DNA from 4 places in the Lysinibacillus pakistanensis genome. Region 3 is predicted to be linked to each of the others. Evidence: riboswitches for the same ligand, from Rfam matches in the RefSeq annotation. Region 3 holds a riboswitch; each other region holds the start of a gene.

Region 1 (5,841 bases), 1.9 Mb from region 3:
ATGGCAAGCTGTTCATCTATTGTTCGAGGGACCTTTTGATACGTATAATGCCAATTTCGATCTCCGCAGCCAAACACAGCATAATTTATTCCTTTTAGACTATTCTCATTACTATTCTCTAGCCATGCAAGAAACTTTCGAGCGTTTCTTGGGGGATGACCATTATAAGAAGAGCAAACAATTAGTACAGCGCCCTCTTTAGGTAATTTTCCAGCATACTCATCTAGCGTAGCGACTTCACTTCGAATACCATACAGAACAGCTTCATCTGCTAACTGTTTGGCAATTCTTTCAGTAGTTCCTAAATCAGAACCATAGAGGATTAGCAAAGACATTTTTGCATTCTCTACACTAGGTTTTGGTAGAGGATACATTTTTTCTTGTCGCTGAGGTGCTACTGTCTTTTCCGGATCAATTACTCGATTACGCTGCTTTACTCGAATTTTAAAATCACCTGGCTTTATCGTTAGAGTTTGCTGTATTTTTAATTGATAATTGTCATAATCGATTAATTCAAAACGCTGTAGAATCATTCCTAATACCAATGTTGCTTCATGAAGGGCAAATTGCATGCCGATACAGGCACGCTGACCATTTCCAAACGGTTTAAAGGCATGTGTAGGAACATTCTGAGAATCTTCAAAGCGCTCTGGATAAAATTGTTCCGCATTTTCACCCCACGCATTTTTATCACGATGAAGCTGTGGCAGTAGGACACTGATATTGTCACCTTTTTTAATCAGGTACTTGTCGCCAATGACAGTATCCTCTTTTGCATAAAGCTCAAAGCCAGGTGCTGTCGGCCATAATCGTAATGATTCATTTAAAATTAGGCGAATGTACTTTAGCTGTAAAATCTGTTCATATGTCGGTGTTTCTTCAGTCAAGATTTGATCAACTTCAGCATAAGCCTTCTCTAAAACTTCAGGATGCTTGATTAAAAAATAGAGTGCAAAGGACAGCAATCCGCTAGTCGTTTCATGTCCGGCTATCAAAAATGTGATGATTTGATAACGAATATTTTCATCGCTCAGTGTTTCTCCTGTGTCTGGATCTTTTATATTTAACATGCGGCCTAGTAAATCTATCTGCTCCTGCGTACCTCTTGCCTTTCGCTCCTCAATAATTTTATCTACTAATGTAAACATTGTTTCAATGTCTTCGTTAAATTGGCGCCTTGTGCCAACCATCATCAGATTTTGTATCTTTAATCGGGAACTTTTTAACATAGCTTCATTTAAAGCACGGACCATGCTCATAATAAAAGGGCTATGTGTTTCTCTATAAAAGCTATTAAAGCGATAATTGAAGCCACAAAGTCCAATTGTATCTAGCGTCAATCGTGTCATATCCTCAGGGACATCAATTTCCTCCATCGGATTTAAGCGTTCCCATTTTTGTATCAGCTGTGTACTAATATCTATCATCATCGAATGATAATCTTTCATAGCATGTTTACTAAACGTGGGAAGTAGGATGTTATGAGCCTTTTGCCAATTCGGTTCAGTTGTTCTGCTTGTAAATAGACCATCACCGCCAAAAGCACGAACATTTTCCAACTCACTATATATCTGTTTATCAAAACGAGAAACATCACAAACATCAGCTACCAATTCATGACCAGATATTACTAAGCTAGTATAACCTGGAATTTCTAATCGATATATCGGCCCATACTCTTCTGCAAGCTTACAAAGTGATAATGTTGGCTGCTCTTTATCGATTAAAGGCAAATGGCCAAGTGGACCAAATGTTTTTGGTTTTGGAACATCCTCTACACTAATCATCATGAATCCCTTCTTTCAGCAAATTTAAAATGATAGTTAAATCTATCATTTGATAAAATAATATACCATGCATTATGTAGATTCAACTTTATAGAAATTGTCAAAGGAAAAAATGGCAGTATTTGTGAACAAAGAGTGAAATAGCAAAAGCCCAACCTCTCACTCTAATCAGTTGAGACATTGGGCTTTTGAACCTTAAATTTAATTAAATATGATATTCAATTTCATCAACGAAATCCCATTCATATGGTGTTTCCTGATAAACATAGTAATTCAACCAGTTTGAGAATAATAAATGGGTGTGGGCACGCCATGTATTAATGGGCTCGTTTGCTGGGTCGTCATTCGGGAAATAGTTCACCGGGACAGCAATGTCTAACCCCTTCGCAACATCTCGTCCGTATTCATCTGCTAAGGTTGTCGCGTCATATTCAAGATGACCTGTAATCATAATGTTTTTATTATCCTTGGACTGCACAATAAATACACCAGCTTCCTCTGAATAGGACAGTAAACGTAAATCAGGATGATTGCGTACTTCATTGATTGAAACAGATGTATAACGAGAATGTGGTGCTGTAAATAAATCACTAAAGCCACGCACTAAGTCCACTGTTAAATCTGTAATGACATGCGAGTAAACCCCAGAGCATTTCGCTGGAAGTTCAACCTTCCCGATCCCATAATGATGATATAAAGCAGCCTGTGCCCCCCAACATATATGTAGAATGGATGTCACATTTTTCTTAGACCAATCCATAATTTGCGAGATTTCCTGCCAATAATTTACTTCTTCAAAAGCCATTTTCTCTACAGGCGCTCCCGTAATAATCATGCCATCAAAGCGGCGATGACGAATTTGTTGGAAAGTTGTGTAAAAAAGCTGTAAATGTGATTTACTAACATTTTTTGATTCATGTGTTGCTGTATTTAAAAATGTAATATTGACTTGCAGTGGCGTATTCCCGAGTAAGCGCAGTAATTGCAGCTCTGTCTTCTCTTTCTCAGGCATTAAGTTTAAAATTAATATATTTAATGGACGAATTTGTTGTGTTTTCGCACGATCCTCTTCCATCACGAAGATTTTTTCCTCTCGTAAATGTTCTCCAGCAGGTAAGTTCTTTGGAATATTAATTGGCATCTTGCATTCCCCTCTCTTTTATTTATAAATGTGTTAATCGTAATGATTACAATGACACTTTTATGAAATTAAAAAATCCCCCTCATTCCATGCGAGATAGAATGAGAAGGACTTTACCACGTTCACTCTTATCTCTCAAAGGAAAATACCTTTGCTGGAATTAGCACCTTTCTAACATTTGTTAGAGGTTGCTGAAGCGTCATCGGGCCAAATCCCTCAGCTTCTCTTGATAAGATTATTTAATTAAATTGAATTGTAACATGAACAATTAAGAATATCAATAAAACATAGAATATTTTGTCATTACAATGCATGTTCAGCTCAATTTTGATGAACACTAATTATCATAGCAACATATGAAATTTTATGGTAAACATGCTGTAATTATGTTAACATATACCTTTAGTAACAGAGAGGAACGTGAACTAGCTTGATTAAAATTGAATTTCCAAAACCAGATGTAGTGATTCGCCAGCGTGAGCAAGATGTAAAGCCTGGGGATGTACCTATTACACCATACCACGGGTTTATTGACTTCCATAAAATCACACGAGACAAAGGTGGCATTTTCTTATTTTACAATGAGAAAAATGAGCTTTTATTTGTCGGTAAAGCGCGTAAAATTCGTCAACGTATAAAAAAGCATTTTGAAGACAATGTATCGCCTATGAAAAATCATCGTCAAGAAATCTTCAAAATTGAGGTATATGAAATCGAAGATCCTATGGAACGTGAAATTTACGAAACATATGCCATTAATGTTTTCCGCTCTAAATATAATGTTGATAAAGTATTTTATTAAAAAGAATCTGCTTGCCTTTGTAAACCTTAAGAGGCAAGCAGATTCTTTATTTTTTACTCTACAAAAAATGCTTTTCGTTCTTTCGTAATCCATTCCTCAAGCTCATGATCATCTCGTCTTAGTAGACGATTAATCAGGACGTCATGCCAAATATAATCTTCTAATAAATAGATGTGAACCGGATCATTAGTAATAAAAGCGGTTTCAAGATTTGAAGGAGAATGTCCATAAATCATCTCTTGCCCATCGATAGACAAGATAAACCAATGGCGAGTGGAAGATTTTTTTGTATAATAGGTCATTCGATGCCTATCAATGGATGACACAGGTTCATCCACGTATAGCGTAATACCGTGTACAGCGACCTGTTCAGCCACCTCAAAAATATCCTCTCGTAATGCTTCATACATCTCTTCCCACATAGAAAGAAGTACCTTTTTCTCCGCTTTTTTTAATAATGACTGACAATAATTAATAATTGTCTGCCTGCCTTTTAGCATTAACACTTTAGGTTCCGCTTCCTGCTCCTTAGATTCTAATTTTTCTAATTGATCACTAATAGACGTAAAATTCGATTGCCAACGCTGCTGTATTTGCTGAAGAAACATCTCAACAGGAATAGAACAATAGGTTGTTTGATCAGCAGCTTCCTCTTTTAGCACTAATCCTTTTTCAACGAGTACATCCAGTATGTCATAAATTCTTGCTCGAGGAATACCAGAATTTTTGCTGACCTGATATGCACTAATATGGCTCTTTTGTACAAGTGCTGTATAGGCTTTAGCCTCATATTCTGTAAATCCTAGCTCTTTTAATTGGGCGATTAATTCATCCATCCAATCCCTCCATTTCCTTTATTATAGAATAATTTGACGAATAGAAGCCAATGAAAAAAAATCTTTACAGAGAAACAAAAATTAGTTACTATTTCAGTAGTAACTATCTAATGAGGTGTCAACATGTTTTTTGAAGTAGATGTAAATGTAGTAATTTTATTAATTGCGTTTGGATTTCTCGCTGCTTTTGTAGACTCAGTGGTTGGCGGTGGAGGCTTAATCTCATTGCCTGCTCTGTTGTTTGCGGGTTTAAATCCTGCAGCAGCGGTTGCAACCAATAAGCTAGCAGGTACCATGGGTTCGTTAACCTCTACAATTTCCTTTTATCGTTCAGGACAGCTAGATATTCGTTCTGTTTTAAAATACTTTCCACTCGCCTTTGTGGGGTCATTGTTTGGCGCATGGACTGTGCATTTAATCAATCCCTCTCTACTCAAGCCAATCATGCTTATAATGCTTGCAGGAGTAGCCGTTTATACGATTTTTAAAAAGGATTGGGGCTCTGTATCCGCTGTCAAAACATTATCGCCTTTACACTTGGTTTTATTTATGTTTTTGCTATTTAGTATTGGCTTCTATGATGGATTTCTCGGCCCAGGTACAGGTTCATTCTTAATCTTTAGTTTTTTACTTGTTGGCTTTGACTTTTTAAAGGCAGCAGGTAATGCAAAGTTTTTAAATTTAGCAAGTAACTGTGCTGGTCTTTTAATGTTCATCTACTTAGGACAAGTTCATTTTGCCTATGGATTCATAATGGGTATCGCTCAAATTGCTGGTGCAATGGTGGGTTCACGTGTAGCCATTAAAAAAGGTAGCGGTTTTGTACGGGTTTTATTTATCATTGTGACTATAACATTATTAACAAAAAATGCATATGATTACTTTGTACATTAATAGCCATGAAAAATGCCGTGAATAATAAAGTTATTAAATTTTGATTAATAAAAGCTAAGAGCCTTCCTACATTCTACGTAGTAAGGCTCTTTAAAGTTGTTTCGTTTAAGTGTAACTCTTCACAATTACTTGATATTATATAGGTGAATAGAAAGATAAATTAAAATTTAGTTTAGCAGTTGTAAAAGTAGGTTATTTATATTATTCTCTTATAATTTTTCAAAAAGGAGAGTTTATGAAAAAGATTATTGTTTTTGTATTAACGATATTTATATTATTCTCAGGATTCGCAACACAAAGTTATGCGTTGTCAGATTCGAAATCTGCGGCAATACAAACGTTGCTAGATGATGCCTGTCGTATATCAGGTGTGCCGGGAAT
Region 2 (5,841 bases), 460 kb from region 3:
ACAGTTGCTTTTAAAAAAATAACTGTTAATTCCATATGTGAACGAATAATATTTGCCTTTAACACATCAAAAAATGGGGGAATATCACTTTCTTCCAATATATCCACTTTTTGCGTCGTTTTAATTAAAGTGTCCATCCTATGCTCCTCTAATATTTTTCAATATGATATTTGTTTGCACTGTGGAATTATCGTAGGAAATAGCTGTTATTCAGTAATTTTTCATTATATTACCTATTAATATGTTGTTAAATATGTGCACTTTTGCTTATTAACTACTTCTCTATACAAGCACATGAATGTTTAGGCAATCAAAATCCAGCTAAATCAACTGTACTAGATTATCTTACTTGCTACTCCATGTAAAGTTGTAATACACATAGGTAATCAAAATGTACATACTTATTTGGGCGTTTATCGTGCATGAGTGTAACTATTAATAGAAACTTCGTGGTTTAAGAGGTACGAGTTATTTTACGGCTGATGTTATACTTTCAAAGAAAAAAACATCTACCAAAAGAAGATAAAAATGGATAACTATCCCACTTCATATTGGATTATTTTTCTATTTTAACATACATTTTCGAGAAATAAGATAAATGTAGGAATTTTTTTACACAATGTTGTTAGAAACTTCATTAATGTTTCACAGTATATCATATTCAAATCCTTTTATAAGAATATAACAATATGAACTGAACAAATTCTAAACAAGATGAAGATTCAAGGCAGGAATACAAATAGAAAAAATCTGCTGTTTTCCCATATAAAACGGAGAAAATTTGCAGATTCTTTACTTTATGATGACAATGGGGGAAAATGGGAAAATGCCCTTTTTGCTACTTACAGGTTTTCTAAGTTATTTGAATGGCTTCTCGCCTATGGTCGCATCTCCATCCAACTTTCCAGATGGTGGATTGCAATACCTTTAAAGCTCGTTTTTTCAGAAAAATATTTTTGAACTTTGCTCAACTGCCGATTCATATATGCTTCTCCTTCTTCTGAGAAGCTAACAGAGTCTCCCTCTTTTGATTCCAAAGTCTCAACACCTACAACAACTTTTTTATTCATTTGTTTGGCATATTCGATTTCATTTTTCGCGATTTTTATAATTTCCTGTGAATTATCTCGATAAGCCATTATCGTCACACCATCCGAATGGTCAATTAACCATTCAGATAAAATACCATTACCATATTTAGTGTCGTATGAAATCTCATCATACCAAAAGGGTATATCTAATTGTAGTGGTAAATTGAATGACTGTGCTTTCTTTTTTGCTTGCACAACTAATTGTTGATAGGTCTGAATCGCAGTTGTTTGTTTTGTAGTCCAAAGAGTTGTATCATAGGGCTCAATATCTAAATGTATCCCTAAAAAACGTTGTACATCTGTTGCTTCATGTTGATAGTGCTCTAACCAATCCATAAGTTGATTTTGATACTCAATTCCATTCTCGGTAATCCAATAGCTTTCTCCAGCTAGTGCGTATATCTGGATGTCTTTAGCTGTAGCCTTTTCAATAAAGCTTTGATAAACTTTTTTAGATATTTCATAATCAATTTGTAAATAAACCTTGTTTATATGTTTAGTTTCTAAAAACTCCAAGGTATTAATTTCGTTATCTACAAGTATCCACGGATTCCAAATCCATGTAGAACGTTCATCTTCTGTAATATTATCCGCCTTTATAATTGTACTATTAAGTGACATAAATAAAATGCATATGATCACTAACTTAAAACCTCGACTATTAATAATTTTACACAACTCCTTTCTACAAACTAGTTATACCATATCGAAAATTTTTATAAATAGGGATATATTTCATTTTATAATTTTTCTTCATAAAGTAGGGTTTTTTTCTTAAATACCTGTTTAACCTAACTCAATTTTTACAAAAAAATAGTACAAACCTTAGTTTGTACTATTTAACAGTTTATTTTATTACAATAAATTATTGAACTGGTACAACTGAACCTTTCCATTCTTCAAGAATGAAGTCTTGGATTTCTTTCGAATTTAGGACTTCTAATAATTTTTTAATTTCTTTCTTTGTTTCATCCCCAGCACGAACAGCAATAATATTCACATATGGAGACTCTTTATCTTCAAGAGCAATTGAATCATTCACTGGGTTTAAGCCGTTATCGATTGCAAAGTTAGAGTTAATTAGCACTGCATCACCTTCATTATTTTCGTACATTTGTACGAGCATTTCAGGTGCTGTATTAGCATCGAATTTAAAGTTTTTAGGGTTTTCTGCGATATCTTTGATTTCTGCTGCTGTTTTATCGATACCATCTTTAAGTTTAATTAGGCCTTTTGCTTCTAGTAATGAAAGCATACGACCGTGGTCTGCAACTGAGCTAGAAAGTAAAATTGTTGCGCCCTTTGGTAGCTCGTCAAGTGATTTATATTTTTTAGAGTAAATGCCGATTGGCTCAATGTGAACGCCACCAGCATTGACGAAATCATAGCCATTATCTTTAATTTGAAGCTCTAAGTAAGGAATATGCTGAAAATAGTTAGCGTCAAGGTCTTCTGATGCTAAATCTTGGTTTGGTAATACATAATCTGTATACGTTTCAATTTGAAGATCAATACCTTCTTTAGCTAAAATCGGTTTTGCTTTTTCTAAAATTACTGCATGCGGTGTATTAGAGGCACCTACAGTTAATGTCACATTTTCTTTACTATCTGTTTTATCATCTGTTGATGCACCTGAGCTTGCATCGTCTTTTTTACCAGCACCGCAAGCCGCTAAAGCTAGCACTAATACTGATAAGAGTAATCCTGTCAATAGCTTCTTCATTTTATTACACTCCCTTTTATTTTGTTCAAAGTATGTTAACGGCAGAGAACCGAAATAACCTTTAACGTTTATCTGTTTTAGCTGTAATCATATCGCCTATCCATTGAATAATAAATACGACTACTAAGATTAGAATAGTTGCCATTAATGTCACATCTGAGCGATTACGCTGGAAGCCATCCAAGAAGGCTAAGTTTCCTAACCCGCCTGCACCAATAATTCCAGCCATTGCTGTATAACCAACAAGCGCTACAGCTGTTACAGTAATACCTGAAATAAGCGCAGGTAATGATTCTGGAATTAACACTTTCCATATAATAGTAGATGTTTTAGCACCCATTGAACGAGCTGCCTCGATTACCCCTCTATCAATTTCACGTAATGCAATCAATACCATACGTGCATAGAATGGGGCAGCACCAATAATTAGTGCTGGTAATGCAGCATTGGCTCCACGGATTGTGCCAAGCAAGAATTTTGTAAATGGAATTAATAAAATAATTAACACGATAAATGGAATCGAACGGAAAATATTTACGAGTGAACCTGTTAAGAAATTCACAATTTTATTAGCCCATAGTTGATGGGGGCTTGTTAAAAACAATACGATTCCAATTAATAAGCCAAGGATGAATGTTACTACGGTTGAAATAGCTGTCATATACAGTGTTTCATAGGTAGCTGCCCACATTCGCTCCCAGTCGACATTCGGAAAGAGATTAGTTAGCATTTGCAATCACCTCCGTTTGTACTTCAACTGTATTTAAGTAACCTAATGCATCAGCCACATTTGACTCGGTTCCATCTATTTGCACAATAAGTGTACCGTAAGCACCATTTTTTGTTTGAGAGATATTACCGTGCACAATACTAACTTCTACATCAAAGTGCTTGACGAGGTGTGAAATTACGGGCTGCTCTGTTTTTTCTCCTACAAAAATTAGCTTAACAAGTTGTCCAGTTGGATAATTTGCTTTTATTTGTGCAACCGTCTCCTGCGTTTCCTTCGTATCTGTAATTTGTGACACAAATTTTTTCGTAATAGCAGCTTGAGGTGCCTGGAATACTTGTAATACCTCACCACGTTCTACTATTTCGCCAGCCTCCATTACTGCTACACGATGGCAGATTTTACGGATAACGTGCATTTCATGTGTGATTAACACAATAGTTAATCCTAATCGCTCGTTAATATCTACAAGTAAATCCAGGATTGCATCGGTAGTCTCTGGGTCAAGTGCTGAGGTTGCCTCATCACATAATAAAACCTCTGGATTATTAGCAAGTGCTCGAGCAATGCCGACACGCTGCTTTTGACCGCCTGATAGCTGTGATGGATACGCCTGATCACGTCCATCTAAACCAACAAGAGTAATCAATTCCTTCACACGTGCATCACGCTGAGCCTTTGAAACACCTGCGATTTCTAGTGGAAAAGCGATATTTTCAGCAACGGTTCTAGACCATAGTAGATTAAAGTGCTGGAAAATCATACTTACCTTTTGTCTTGCATCTCTAAGCTTTTGCCCCTTAATAGATGAAAACTCTTGATTGTTAACCATCACCGTACCAGATGTTGGCTTTTCTAAACCGTTCAATAAACGAATCATTGTACTTTTACCAGCACCACTATAGCCGATAATGCCAAATATTTCACCTTTATTTATGGAAAGGTTTACGTCTTTGACTGCTGTTAATTCGCCATTTGCGGTTTTGTAATTCTTCGTAATATTTTGAAGCTGGATCATAGCGAATACTCCTTTTCTCATATAGAAAACCCCTTCACTCACAGACAAGTAGAAGGGGTCACGTATTTATACGCTCAACCGTTCTCTCATCTTTCAAAGATAAATCTTTGGGTGATTTGGCACCTTTTCACTTTGTGATGGTTGCCGGGCTTCATAGGGCACTTCCCTCCGCCACTCTTCATAAGAGTTCGATATATTCAATGTTTTAGTAATATATTTGTTACTTTACCATGCTAGCAAACTTCAGTCAATTGATTTTTTTAACAATTCGTATAAAAACGGTACGGATTGAAAAGCATAGACTTTTTCTGTCACTTTTCCGCCATCACAGACGAGTAAACATGGTACACTTTCGATTTCGTAATCTAAGGCAATTTCTTCAACAAAATTTAAATTTGCTTTGCCGATTTGAAGCTTTGGCAGTAATTGCTCAACGATCATCATCATTTTTGATGCAACTGCACATGTACCACACATAGGTGTATATAAATAAAAGGCAGCTTTTTTCCCCGACTGGACAGCCGCGATCCACTGCTCTTTTGACCATTCTTCCATTTTTTTCACGCAACCTTACAAAATATATTGATTATGGATTGAGAAATGTGCTCGCAACAATATCATTGCTAATACCTTTCTCGGAGTTGTCTCAACTTCTTTATACGTTGGCATTGTACGTAAATGCTCTGCCTCTGGATAATGTCTGTCCATTAATGCCCGTAGCTTATCCCCTGATGGATCTGCATCAAAAAATGTATAAAGCTCACAGCCCTCATATGGATCAAGCAGCACTTCTAATTGATGCACACCAATTGTACCATTCGTACAAAGTATTGTGACATCTTCACTTAAAATAGGTTCAATTTGAAGCTTATCCGAACGGCCTTCAACAATTAAGCATTTTCCCTCGAACATCACGCCACCCCCATTAGACATATCCCTTTTCCTTATAGTCATTATATCAATTAAGCATTAACGATGGTAATGTTAGACACCCATTGCAAGCGACTATCTCCCCAGCCATGAAGATAATAAAAAACGTCGGTGAATGCCGACGTTTTTCTATTAGGGCTTGTCTTATTCAGCGACCATTTCTTCGTATTGCTCTGCTGTCATAAGCTTTTCAACTTCTGATGCATCAGCAGGCTCAACAACGATCATCCAAGCTTTTTCATATGGTGATTCATTAACGAATTCTGGGCTATCTTCTAAATCTGCATTTACTTCAACTACAGTACCTGAGATTGGCGCATATAATTCAGAAACAGTTTTTACTGATTCT
Region 3 (5,841 bases):
ACAGCGCCAAGTAAAGGAAAAAAAATTAAATGTAAGGCTTGTGCTTGTTGAAAAAAATACATATTTAGGTGGTAAGTTGCACTCTGAATACGAACAGGGATTCATTATGGAGACAGGGGCAGATTCAATAGTAGCCCGTCATCAAGGTGTTATGGAGCTGGTTGAAGAGGTTAATTTTAAGCAAGATTTGGTATACAACGAAACGGGGATTTCTTATATATACACAAATAATGAGCTCCATGCGATTCCGGCAGATTCAACATTCGGTATTCCGATGAGCCTTCACTCTCTGGAAGAAAGCACACTTGTATCCGAAGAAGGTAAAAAAGAAGCATTAAAGGATTTGACAATGCCAAATGTAGGCTTTACAAAAGACAGCTCAATTGGAGAATTTTTAACGTACTATTTAGGGGAGGAGCTTGTTCAAAACCAAATAGCGCCAGTATTAGCAGGTGTGTATTCAGGAGATTTACATCAACTATCGATTGCCTCCACATTACCTTATTTAATTGATTATAAAAATGAGTACGGTAGTATTATTAAAGGTTTTGACGCAAATCGAGAACAATTTGTAAAAGCTGCTAATAAAAAATTTATTTCATTTAAAAATGGTTTATCGTCTTTAATTGATCGTCTTGAAGAAACATTAACTGATGTAGAAATTTTAAAGGGAATTACCACTACTAGTGTCAACAAGCAGGAAAACCACTACCAAGTTACTTTAGCAAATGATACGATCATTGAAGCAGATCATGTAGTTTTAGCATTACCTAATGAAACTGTACAGTACCTATTAAAGGATGAAACATTGAACCGTTATTTTGACCAATTCAATACTGCCTCCGCTATTACAATTTATTTAGGATTCGATGTACCCGATAGTAGATTACCAGCTGATGGAACAGGCTTTATTGTGTCTCATAATTCTGATGTAATCTGTAATGCAGCGACATGGACAAGCCGTAAGTGGAAGCATACTTCAGCAAATGAGCAATTACTTGTTCGACTCTTCTATAAAAGCATCAACCCCGCATATGAGAAGTTACGTAGGATGACAGATGAAGAATTATCTGTTGTTGCCTTAGAGGATGTAAGAAAAAGCTTGGGGATTAAAGAAAAACCAAGTGTCGTGAATGTAAGTAGATGGATTGATCAAATGCCGAAATATGATTTAGCACATCGTGAGGCATTACAGGGCTTATTACAAGAGCTCGAAACAAACTATCCGAATTTATCCATTGCGGGCTGCTCTTACTTTGGTGTAGGTATAGGTGCTTGTATTCAAAACGGTAAAAAAATAGGGGATAATATTGCTGAAAAATTATCTTAATTGCAGAATATAAGACAAAAAATTATATTTTTCGTTTGAAATATCCTTTGTTACGTGAAATAGTCTTGACTCAAACGTTTGTTAACGTTATGATTCTTTTAATTATTTAAAAAATTCATACTAAATTCTTATCAAGAGAAGCTGAGGGACTGGCCCAATGACGCTTCAGCAACCAACTTTTTGTCAGGTGCTAAATCCAGAAGACCCTATGGTCGAAGATGAGAAGGAACAACAATTACGAAACGTAAAAGCCTTCTTTGTGTTAAAGAAGGCTTTTTATATTATAGAAAAATAGAAAGAGGGGCTAGTTTTATGGGGTTGCTTGAAAAGTTAAAAACGCATGTTCTTACAGCAGATGGTGCAATTGGTACGGTATTATACGGCTATGGCTTGGAGTACTGTCATGAGGAAATGAATGTTCAAAGACCAGAATTAATTGAAAAGATTCATAGAGAGTATATAGCAGCTGGAGCCGATATTATTCAAACAAATACTTATGGAGCGAATGCTATAAAATTAGCACGTTACGGATTAGAGTCGCGTGTTCAGCAGTTTAATGAAGCAGCTATGACGATTGCCAAGCGAGCAGCTGCAGATGGAGGTCAATTTGTTTTAGGGACTATTGGGGGGATTCGAGGCATTCGGAAAAGCGATGCAACCTTAGAAGAAATTTTAGCGACTGTTGAAGAGCAAGCAACTGTGTTACTGGCAGGGAATCCAGACGGCCTTTTACTTGAAACCTATTATGATTTTGAAGAATTAACAGCAACATTAAAAATGCTTCGAGCTAAAACAAAGTTGCCAATCATTGCGCAAGTTTCAATGCATGAACCGGGAGTGCTGCAAAATGGTAAGAGTTTAAATAGTGCCCTACATGAGCTCGAGGCACTGGGTGCTGATATTGTAGGTGTTAACTGTCGTTTAGGTCCATACCATTCGATTCAGGCATTTGAGGGTGTAGAACTTCCTGAAAAGGCATTTATGTCTACCTATCCAAATGCATCTCTTCTAGATTTAGAAGACGGGCGTGTTGTTTATGAGTCAGAGACAGACTATTTTGGTCGCGCTGCTGTAGCACTTCGAGATCAAGGCGTTCGTTTAATAGGTGGGTGCTGTGGTACGACACCAAAGCATATTGCTGCAGCGAAAAAATACTTAGAGGAATTATCTCCAGTAGAAGAAAAATTAGCGAAGCCTGAGAAAGTAGAGATTGTACGTGAGGCAGAACCTTCAAGATTCGAGCCATTGCATATAAAAGTAAAACGTCAACGTTCGGTTATAGTAGAGTTGGATACACCAAGACATTTAGAAATCGATGGTTTTATTAAAGGTGCTAAAAAATTATATGAGGCAGGCGCAGATGTGGTCATGATGGCGGATAATTCCCTAGCATCGCCAAGAATAAGTAATGTGGCAATGGGCGCATTATTGAAAGAAACACATGGGGTACGCCCGTTAACACATATTACATGCCGAGATCGTAATTTAATTGGGCTGCAATCTCATTTAATGGGTTTAAATGCACTAGGCATTCATGATATTTTAGCGGTTACTGGAGATCCAACAAAGGTTGGGGATTTCCCAGGGGCAACGAGTGTTTATGACGTATCATCAATGGAGCTTATTCAATTAATCAAACAGTTAAATGAAGGTGTATCTTTTTCAGGGAAGCCACTACGTCAAAAGGCAAATTTCTCTGTAGCCGCAGCGTTTAATCCGAATGTACGTGTATTAGACCGAGCTGTATCTCGATTAGAAAAGAAAATTGAACATGGGGCAGATTATTTTATTTCACAGCCTGTCTATACAAAGGAAAAAATTGTAGAAATTTATGAGGCGACAAAGCATTTAGAAGCACCAATTTATATAGGAATTATGCCAGTTACGAGCTATAAAAGTGCGGAGTTCTTACATCATGAAGTTCCCGGCATTAAATTATCTGAAAACGCATTAGCACGGATGAAGGCTTGTGGTGAGGATAAGGAGCACGCGACACTAGAAGGAATTGCAATTGCTAAGGAATTAGTAGAGGTAGCCGCAGAATATTTCAATGGTATTTACCTCATTACACCATTCCTACGCTATGATATGACACTAGAACTAATGAAATTTATAGAGCAATTGGATGAACAGAAAAAAGGGGTAAGTATAAATGGCTAAGCATTTGATTGAAGAGCAACTTGAGAAACGAATTTTAATTCTTGATGGCGCAATGGGAACAATGCTACAAAACGAAAACTTATCAGCTGAAGATTTCGGTGGCGAGGAATATGATGGCTGTAATGAAAATCTTGTACTAACTAGACCTGATGTGCTTGAAAAGGTTCATAGAAAATATTTGGAAGCAGGGGCAGATATTATTTGCACAAATACATTTGGAGGTACTCCACTTGTATTAAATGAATATGATCTGGGAGCAAAAGCAGAGGAAATCAATAAGCGTGCTGTAGAAATAGCACGTAAGGCAGTGGATGATTTTACTACCTCTGATTGGCCACGTTTTGTAGCAGGAGCGATGGGACCTACTACAAAGACCTTATCAGTGACAGGTGGAATTACCTTTGATGAGCTAGAAGAAAACTTTTATGTACAGGCAAAGGCATTAATTGAAGCTGGAGCGGATGTATTGTTGCTTGAAACCAGCCAGGATATGCTCAATGTGAAGGCGGGCACTTTAGGAGTATCTCGCGCATTTGAAGTGACTGGCAAAGTGCTTCCTGTGATGATATCGGGAACAATTGAACCAATGGGAACGACACTTGCAGGACAATCCATAGATGCATTCTACATTTCTATCGAGCATATTAAACCACTATCTGTAGGTCTGAACTGTGCGACAGGGCCAGAATTTATGACGGACCATATTCGTTCATTAGCAGAGCTTTCTACGGGATATATAAGCTGTTACCCGAATGCAGGCTTACCTGACGAGGAAGGATGCTACCATGAATCACCAGAGTCACTGTCACAAAAGCTAAAAGGCTTTGCAGAAAAGGGCTGGCTGAATATAGTGGGAGGCTGCTGTGGAACAACACCGGCCCATATCGCTGCTATTCGTGAGGTACTAAAGGACGAAAAGCCACGCCAATTACCTGAGAAAACTCATGGTCATGTAGTGTCGGGTATCGAGCCATTAGTGTACGACGATTCTATGCGTCCATTATTTATTGGAGAACGTACAAATGTAATTGGCTCTCGTAAGTTTAAAAACCTAATTATTGATGGGAAATTTGAGGAAGCAGCAGAAATTGCTCGTGCACAAGTAAGGAATGGTGCCCATGTTATTGATATTTGTTTAGCAAATCCTGATCGTGATGAACTAGCAGATATGCGAGGCTTTATGCAGGAGGTTGTGAAAAAAGTAAAAGTACCTCTTGTAATAGACTCAACGGATGAAAAAGTTATCGAAGAAGCACTCAAATTTTCGCAAGGGAAAGCTATAATCAACTCTATTAATTTAGAGGATGGGGAAGAGCGTTTTGATGCTGTGATGCCGCTTGTGAAAAAATATGGTGCCTCTTTGGTTGTTGGAACGATAGATGAACAAGGGATGGCAGTTGATCGACATCGTAAGCTAGAGATTGCTGAACGTTCCTATTACTTGTTAACAGAAAAATGGGGACTTGCACCAGAAGATATCATCTTTGATCCATTAATGTTTCCGGTAGGTACAGGAGATGAGCAATATATTGGTTCTGCTTTAGAAACAATCGAAGGAATCCGACTCATCAAAGAAAAAATGCCACGTACATTAACAGTGCTTGGTGTCAGCAATATCTCATTTGGATTACCGCCTGTTGGCCGTGAGGTGTTAAATGCAGTTTATTTATATCATTGTACACAGGCAGGCTTAGACTATGCGATTGTGAATACTGAAAAGCTAGAGCGCTACGCTTCCATTCCAGAAGAGGAAATTAAGCTTGCAAATAATTTATTATTTAATACGAATGATGAGACATTAGCCATATTCACAGATTTTTATCGCGATAAAAAGAAAGAAAAAACAGAGGCTGACATCCCTAAAACAGTAGAAGGTCGTTTAGCTTACTATATTTTAGAGGGGACAAAAGAAGGTCTTATTGAGGATCTAGAAGCTGCTCGTGAAATATTTGAAGCACCTCTTGATATTATTAATGGTCCATTAATGGATGGAATGGCTGAGGTTGGTCGATTATTTAATAATAATCAGCTTATTGTTGCTGAAGTATTACAATCCGCTGGGGTTATGAAGGCTGCTGTTGCTCACTTGGAGCAATTTATGGAGAAAAATGAAGAGAGTGCTGGTAAAGGAAAGATGGTGCTAGCAACAGTCAAAGGGGATGTCCATGATATCGGGAAAAACCTAGTTGATATTATTTTAAGCAATAATGGCTATAAGGTGGTTGACCTTGGCATCAAAGTAACTCCTGCTCAATTAATTGAAGCTGTTCGAAAAGAAAAGCCGGACTTTATCGGGCTTTCAGGCTTACTTGTAAAATCAGCACAGCAAATGGTCATCACGGCACAGGATT
Region 4 (5,841 bases), 280 kb from region 3:
TCAAAGGAGAAAGCTGATGTTGCTAAAGAGAATCAATCAATAGTGGAAACACGGACTGTAGAAGATGAATTTGGGGAGGTAGAGATTCCCGCAAAGCCTCAGCGAGTAGCGGCCATATACTTGGAGGATTATCTAACAGCATTAGAGGTAAAGCCCACTGTCCAATGGTATCATCCAGCTTGGGGGAAACAGGATTATCTAAAACTGGATGCACCAGAATTTGATATTACAGGAAGCATGGAGGCTTTATTGCAAGCCAAGCCAGATTTAATCATTGTAGATGGTGCGGCTGATAAAGCAAAATACGAGGAATATTCTAAAATTGCACCTACCTATCGTTTAAAAGAGGAAATCCTTGCAGATCCACAGGCAATTGTTAAAACGATTGCTGATGTCTTAAACATTCCTGATAAAGCAGATGAGGTTGTTAAAAATTATCAGCAACGTATTACGACTTTAAAGGCAGAGTTAGATAAGTCCGTTGGGGATGAAACAGTCGCTGTGGTCCGTTTAAATGTAGCCGATAAAACACTAGCATTATTTGGCGTTAAAAATCGATATTCTGGCTATATTTACACTGAGGTGGGACTTACTCCTCACCCACTAGCCCGTGATATGACGGAATTTCATGAGATACTTTCAGAAGAAGCTATACCTAAATTAGACGCTGATCATATTATTCTTTTCCCTTCTAATGGAACATGGGAATCTGAAGAAAACCAGGATGCGATTAAATGGTTAGATAGTACGCTCTGGAATACAGTTCCTGCAGTAAAAAACGGAAACGTGTATATTGCTGACCGAACATATTGGCAATCTGGAGCTATAACTGCAAATCTACTAAAATACGATGACCTTGAAAAATGGTTCGTAAAATAATTTTAAAGAAAGCTCTCTTAGGGCTTTCTTTGCGTTGTTTAAATAAAACTATTTATAGAAAGGTAGAAAAATATGAGTGGTTTATCGCAAATATTTCACTTACAAGAAGTTTCATATTCTATTCCATCAGCAATGTGGCAACTACATCATTGTGACCATTATAGCCTTGTTGTAGTTATAAGCGGCCATGGAGAGCTAATTTGTGATCATGAAACTATCCATCTTACTGAAGAAAAGTGTGTGCTCATTCCTCCTAATCAAAAAATAAATGTTCACAATGAAAGTGGGGTGCTGTGCTTTTATCACTTAACATTTAAAATCATCCAACTGCAAGAAAGTCAGACGGATTGCTTTTCTATTTTTACACAATTTCAAGAACTAGGCTGCCATCCTTTTTCTCAATGTACTAATTTGTTAGAAATCATTTATCGACACCGTCTAGCAATGGATGAGCTATCGCTATTTGAGCAACATGTACGCTTCCAAGAATTTATGTTATTCATTATGAATCAAAATGTACCTAATCAGCAGCAGAAAAGTGTTCGTCAGTCCGTTGAGCAGTCCATCAAATATTTACAAAAGCATTATGAACGGGATTGGACTGTTGAGCAATTGGCAGAATTAGCGGCTGTGCCACGCTGGAATTATTCTCGTATATTCAAGGACATTACTGGTCAAATCCCACTCAACTTTTTAAACAATGTTCGTCTTGAAAAAGCCAAGCAATTACTAGTAACAACGAATGACCGTATTTTTGAGATCAGCCAAACAGTTGGATTCAACAATGAATATTATTTTAACCGCCGCTTTAAAGAGCATGTCGGTATCTCTCCTGGACAATATCGTCGTGGCCAAAGTAATAACCCTCGTATATTCGCACCGTTTTTAGAGGATTTTTTAGTGGCATTAGGTATTACACCCATCGCTCAATTTAGCCATTCAAAATGGGGCAAACAGGATTATCTAGGGTTACAAGAAATACCTGATATTGATATTGAAAAAGGACAAATGGATCAACTTTTTCATTATAAGCCAACTTTAATTATGCTAGATGAAGGGATAGAGCGCTGGAAAGCTTGTCATCAATTAGATCAATTGGCTCCCACTTATCATCTCTCACATCCAGGTGAAGATTGGCGAACTACATTGTTCCAAATAGCCGACTTAACAGGTAGAACGGCTATTATGAAGGATGTCATTAACCAGTATGAGGTAAAAGTGCAAAAGGCAAAAAAAGTGCTTCAAAAATCAGTATATGGACAAAGCGTAGCCTTTCTTCGTATCTCCGCTATTGGCATCAGCCTCTATGCAGGACCCGAATGCGGCTATACGGGCCCCATTCTATATCGTGATCTCGGCTTAATGCCCCATGAATCTGTATGGAATATCCCACATTATACACGAAAAACACATCTAACAATTGACCAGCTTATTCACTTAGATGCCGATCATTTATTCATTACCTTTGACAAACAACATTCGATTTTCGAGGGAGAGGAACGAGTAATACTAAAATCTCCTACCTGGAGCAACCTTCCCGCAGCAAAAAACAACTGTGTCTACGAGGTTGATTTCTTAACATGGATGAACTACGGCATTCTCTCCCATAACAAAAAAATAGATGATGTTTTACGTGTTCTTGGATAAAAATTTATGAAAGGAAGGCTTATACACATGCGAAGCCTTCTTTTTTGATTGGGTGAGTGTTATTCGTTTTTGATCGGCTTGGGCTCGTTTTTGATCAGCCTGAACCCTTTTTCGATCGGGTTGCCTCCACTTTTGATCGGCTTAGACTCCTTTTTGATCAGCCTGGGCTCGTTTTCGATCGGGTTGCCTCCACTTTTGATCAGCCTGCGTTCGTTTTTGATCAGCTTGGACTCCTTTTTGATCAGGTGCCTTGCTTTTTTGATCAGCCTGAGCTCTTTTTCGATCGGGTTGCCTCTACTTTTGATCAGGCTGCGTTCGTTTTTGATCAGGTACCTTGCTTTTTTGATCAGCCTAGGCTCGTTTTTGATCGGGTTTCTTCCACTTTTGATCAGCCTGAGCTCGTTTTCAATCGGGTTGCCTCCACTTTTGATCGGCTTAGGCTCCTCTTTGATCAGGTTGGTTCACTTTCGATTAGCTCTAACCCTTTCTCTTATCAGGTTCCTTACTTTCAATCGACTAAATTATCTCTTCACTCATCCTAGGTATTAATTTGATAATACCCTAGACGTGAAACCATAGAAGTAGCGAACACCGAAAGTCCCCGCTGCACATAAGATATAGTATTAGCAAGTGGATAGGAGGAGTTTAGTTGTATTACAACCCTTATCCGATTTTTGTCTATCCTACCTATTATCCAACATTGGCAATAGTAAATCCTCCAGCACTTCACCAACCAGCTAGATATTTAGCTATGCCAACAAACCCAATAAATACAAATCCGTTTCCAGCCGTCAATACAAATAAGCTGAAAATTTCCGCCAAGCGAGTAAAGAGAATTATGCAGCAGATTCAGCTACTTACAGATAAAATTGACGGATCAGAACAATTTGCACATGATCTTATGGATGCCGCACAAAAATCAAATAAATCAGAAGTTGAAAGGTTAATCATCTCGACTGGTATTACTATGACATTTGAAACAAACTATACACCAGATAATATTCGGATAGTATTTACAGATATTGAATGTTGTAAGCTTTCATTAGTTTTAAGCTGGTGACAGCGCCTTTTCTACAAGTGGGCTCTTTTCATAAGAACCCTCTTGTCCATTTATCTTGCACCTAAAAACCTCTAGTGAGCATGGTTTTTCTGCCAGTTATGAATCCCTCTAATCCTTTTAGTTAATATAATTGCAAATCTATGTATCCCTATTGAACTTGTAAACTATAAATAAATATGCTAATGTATTTGTATCGTTATTTCTGAAAATTCTTATATTGCATTTCTTATCAAGAGAGACGGAGGGATTGGCCCTATGAAGTCTCAGCAACCAGCCTTTAGGTATGGTGCTAACTCCAATTGGCAAAAATGTTTGCCTTGAAGATGAGAAGACTAACATTTGTTGCTTTGCACAAGAGTCCTCTCTCCAAGGAGGACTCTTTTTTGTGGTTATGATTGGACAAGAAGGACAAGCAGGGAATAACTCATACTATTAATAGAAAGCAGGTAAATACGATGTCGAATGAACTTTTACAAGCAGTGCAGCTATTAAAATCAAGAAAATGGGTGGATTTAACACATACATTTGGACCAAATTCACCTCACTTCTTTATGTTTGAGGATGCAAAGTTTGAAACCCTATTTTCACATGATGATGGTTTCTTTGCGCAGCAATTCACTTTTCCTGGACAATATGGAACACATATCGATCCACCTATCCACTTTGTTAGGGACACACGTTTTTTAGAAGAATTGGATTTAAAAGAATTAGTACTACCCTTAATCGTGATTGATAAATCGAAGGAAGCCGAGCAAAATAATGATTTTACCTTAAGTGTTCAGGATATTCTTGACTTTGAGGCTGAGCATGGAGAAATTGAAGCAGGTACGTTTATTGCCCTACGTACCGATTGGAGTAAGCGTTGGCCTAATAAGGATGCCTTTAATAATAAGGATGCTGAGGGTCATAATCATATACCAGGTTGGGGATTAGAGGCATTACAGTTTTTATTTAAAGAACGAAAAATTAACGCTATTGGTCACGAGACTTTCGACACTGATTCAGCAGCGGATTTTCGCAAAAATGGTAAGTTAGATGGTGAATATTTTGTACTTGAGCAAGACACTTATCAAATTGAGCTTTTAACAAATTTGGATCAGCTACCGCCAAAAGGGGCTGTCATATTCAATATTGTACCGAAACCAGAAAGAGCGTCTGGATTCCCTGTTCGTTCATTTGCCATCTTACCTTAAAAATAAATAAGGGTCTTATTCGCTTAGAAGAATCAGACCCTTATTTATTTCTTTTTTTGAAAAAATAATAAATGACCAACATTAATATGATGAATACTACGATAAGATAAATACTGTAGTGAGATAAGTAAAATCCCACATAGCGCCATTTCTCACCTAATACTTTTCCTAATGTAATAAAAGTAAATGTCCAAATAAACGCGCCTGCATAAGCAAAAATGGCAAATTTTCTATAAGGATAGTTGTTAATGGCTGCTACATATGCGGTAAGATGGCGTACACCTGGAATAAAATAACCGATCAGTAATAAGGCTGGTCCTATTTTCGTAAATAATTTTTTAGTAAAATTAATTTTTTGCTTAGTAATATGAATCTTCGGGCCATATTTATGTAACAAAGGTAGCCCGAATCGATAACCTATATAATAACTTAAAGTAATGCCACCTATTGCCCCGATAGTTGCGCTAAGTAATGCTGGAACATGTTCTAGTGTTTCTCGATATACACTATATCCTATATATGTTAAAAATATTTCATCAGGAATAGGCAGCCCGACAATCCCTCCAACTAGGATAAGAATTATGCCAAAATACCCGTAATGTTCAATAAGAGATTGTACATGATGTGCCATAAAATCATCCCACCTAAAGCATTTTAATAACTTACGTTAGCTTTATCATACTCAATGTAGTTAACATTATGAGTGCTATAGCTTCAATCATTTTTTACTTTGACATCCCCTCTAAATTTACTAAAAATATTATACGATTCTAAATAATTACTTTCTTAAATTATTTGTAGCTCTTTCAAGGCATGATATATACCCCCTTCAATGGATTTCTTCGTTATATAATCAGCACTATTCTTCAATGCCTCACTTGCATTCCCCATTGCAACCCCAAAACCAACCTGTTCTAACATATCTATATCATTATCGCCATCGCCAAACGCAAGTGCTTCCTCAGAACTTAAATTGAAATAATCAAGTACAGCCTGAACAGCAATCGATTTGGAAATATCAGATTGCAATACATTCGTAATATACGGATGCCATCTTTTAAA

Evidence for each region. A riboswitch is a leader RNA that binds a small molecule or an ion and turns the genes downstream of it on or off. The one in region 3 is predicted to bind S-adenosylmethionine.
Region 1: it holds a riboswitch for S-adenosylmethionine, as region 3 does, so the genes downstream of both, metA (homoserine O-acetyltransferase MetA) here and QNH24_RS23175 (bifunctional homocysteine S-methyltransferase/methylenetetrahydrofolate reductase) in region 3, are expected to answer to the same signal.
Region 2: it holds a riboswitch for S-adenosylmethionine, as region 3 does, so the genes downstream of both, QNH24_RS21000 (methionine ABC transporter ATP-binding protein) here and QNH24_RS23175 (bifunctional homocysteine S-methyltransferase/methylenetetrahydrofolate reductase) in region 3, are expected to answer to the same signal.
Region 4: it holds a riboswitch for S-adenosylmethionine, as region 3 does, so the genes downstream of both, QNH24_RS24540 (cyclase family protein) here and QNH24_RS23175 (bifunctional homocysteine S-methyltransferase/methylenetetrahydrofolate reductase) in region 3, are expected to answer to the same signal.

The regions. Positions count from the first base shown of each region.
Region 1 covers NZ_CP126101.1:2,761,108-2,766,948, forward strand. The annotation lists gene QNH24_RS13595 (bifunctional cytochrome P450/NADPH--P450 reductase) at 1-1,787, opposite strand, end outside; gene metA (homoserine O-acetyltransferase MetA) at 1,993-2,928, opposite strand; SAM riboswitch class I at 3,054-3,164, opposite strand; gene QNH24_RS13605 (nucleotide excision repair endonuclease) at 3,359-3,730, shown strand; gene QNH24_RS13610 (TrmB family transcriptional regulator) at 3,784-4,566, opposite strand; gene QNH24_RS13615 (TSUP family transporter) at 4,690-5,460, shown strand; gene QNH24_RS13620 (serine hydrolase domain-containing protein) at 5,696-5,841, shown strand, end outside.
Region 2 covers NZ_CP126101.1:4,194,751-4,200,591, forward strand. The annotation lists gene QNH24_RS20980 (response regulator) at 1-137, opposite strand, end outside; gene QNH24_RS20985 (amidase) at 879-1,733, opposite strand; gene QNH24_RS20990 (MetQ/NlpA family ABC transporter substrate-binding protein) at 1,957-2,814, opposite strand; gene QNH24_RS20995 (methionine ABC transporter permease) at 2,876-3,544, opposite strand; gene QNH24_RS21000 (methionine ABC transporter ATP-binding protein) at 3,534-4,562, opposite strand; SAM riboswitch class I at 4,646-4,749, opposite strand; gene QNH24_RS21005 (thioredoxin family protein) at 4,806-5,117, opposite strand; gene QNH24_RS21010 (toprim domain-containing protein) at 5,133-5,474, opposite strand; gene gcvH (glycine cleavage system protein GcvH) at 5,637-5,841, opposite strand, start outside.
Region 3 covers NZ_CP126101.1:4,650,843-4,656,683, reverse strand. The annotation lists gene QNH24_RS23180 (protoporphyrinogen oxidase) at 1-1,330, shown strand, start outside; SAM riboswitch class I at 1,456-1,555, shown strand; gene QNH24_RS23175 (bifunctional homocysteine S-methyltransferase/methylenetetrahydrofolate reductase) at 1,643-3,490, shown strand; gene metH (methionine synthase) at 3,483-5,841, shown strand, end outside.
Region 4 covers NZ_CP126101.1:4,926,355-4,932,195, forward strand. The annotation lists gene QNH24_RS24525 (ABC transporter substrate-binding protein) at 1-879, shown strand, start outside; gene QNH24_RS24530 (helix-turn-helix domain-containing protein) at 952-2,526, shown strand; gene QNH24_RS24535 (YuzC family spore coat inner layer protein) at 3,176-3,586, shown strand; SAM riboswitch class I at 3,810-3,916, shown strand; gene QNH24_RS24540 (cyclase family protein) at 4,042-4,779, shown strand; gene QNH24_RS24545 (DedA family protein) at 4,820-5,410, opposite strand; gene QNH24_RS24550 (Cof-type HAD-IIB family hydrolase) at 5,566-5,841, opposite strand, start outside.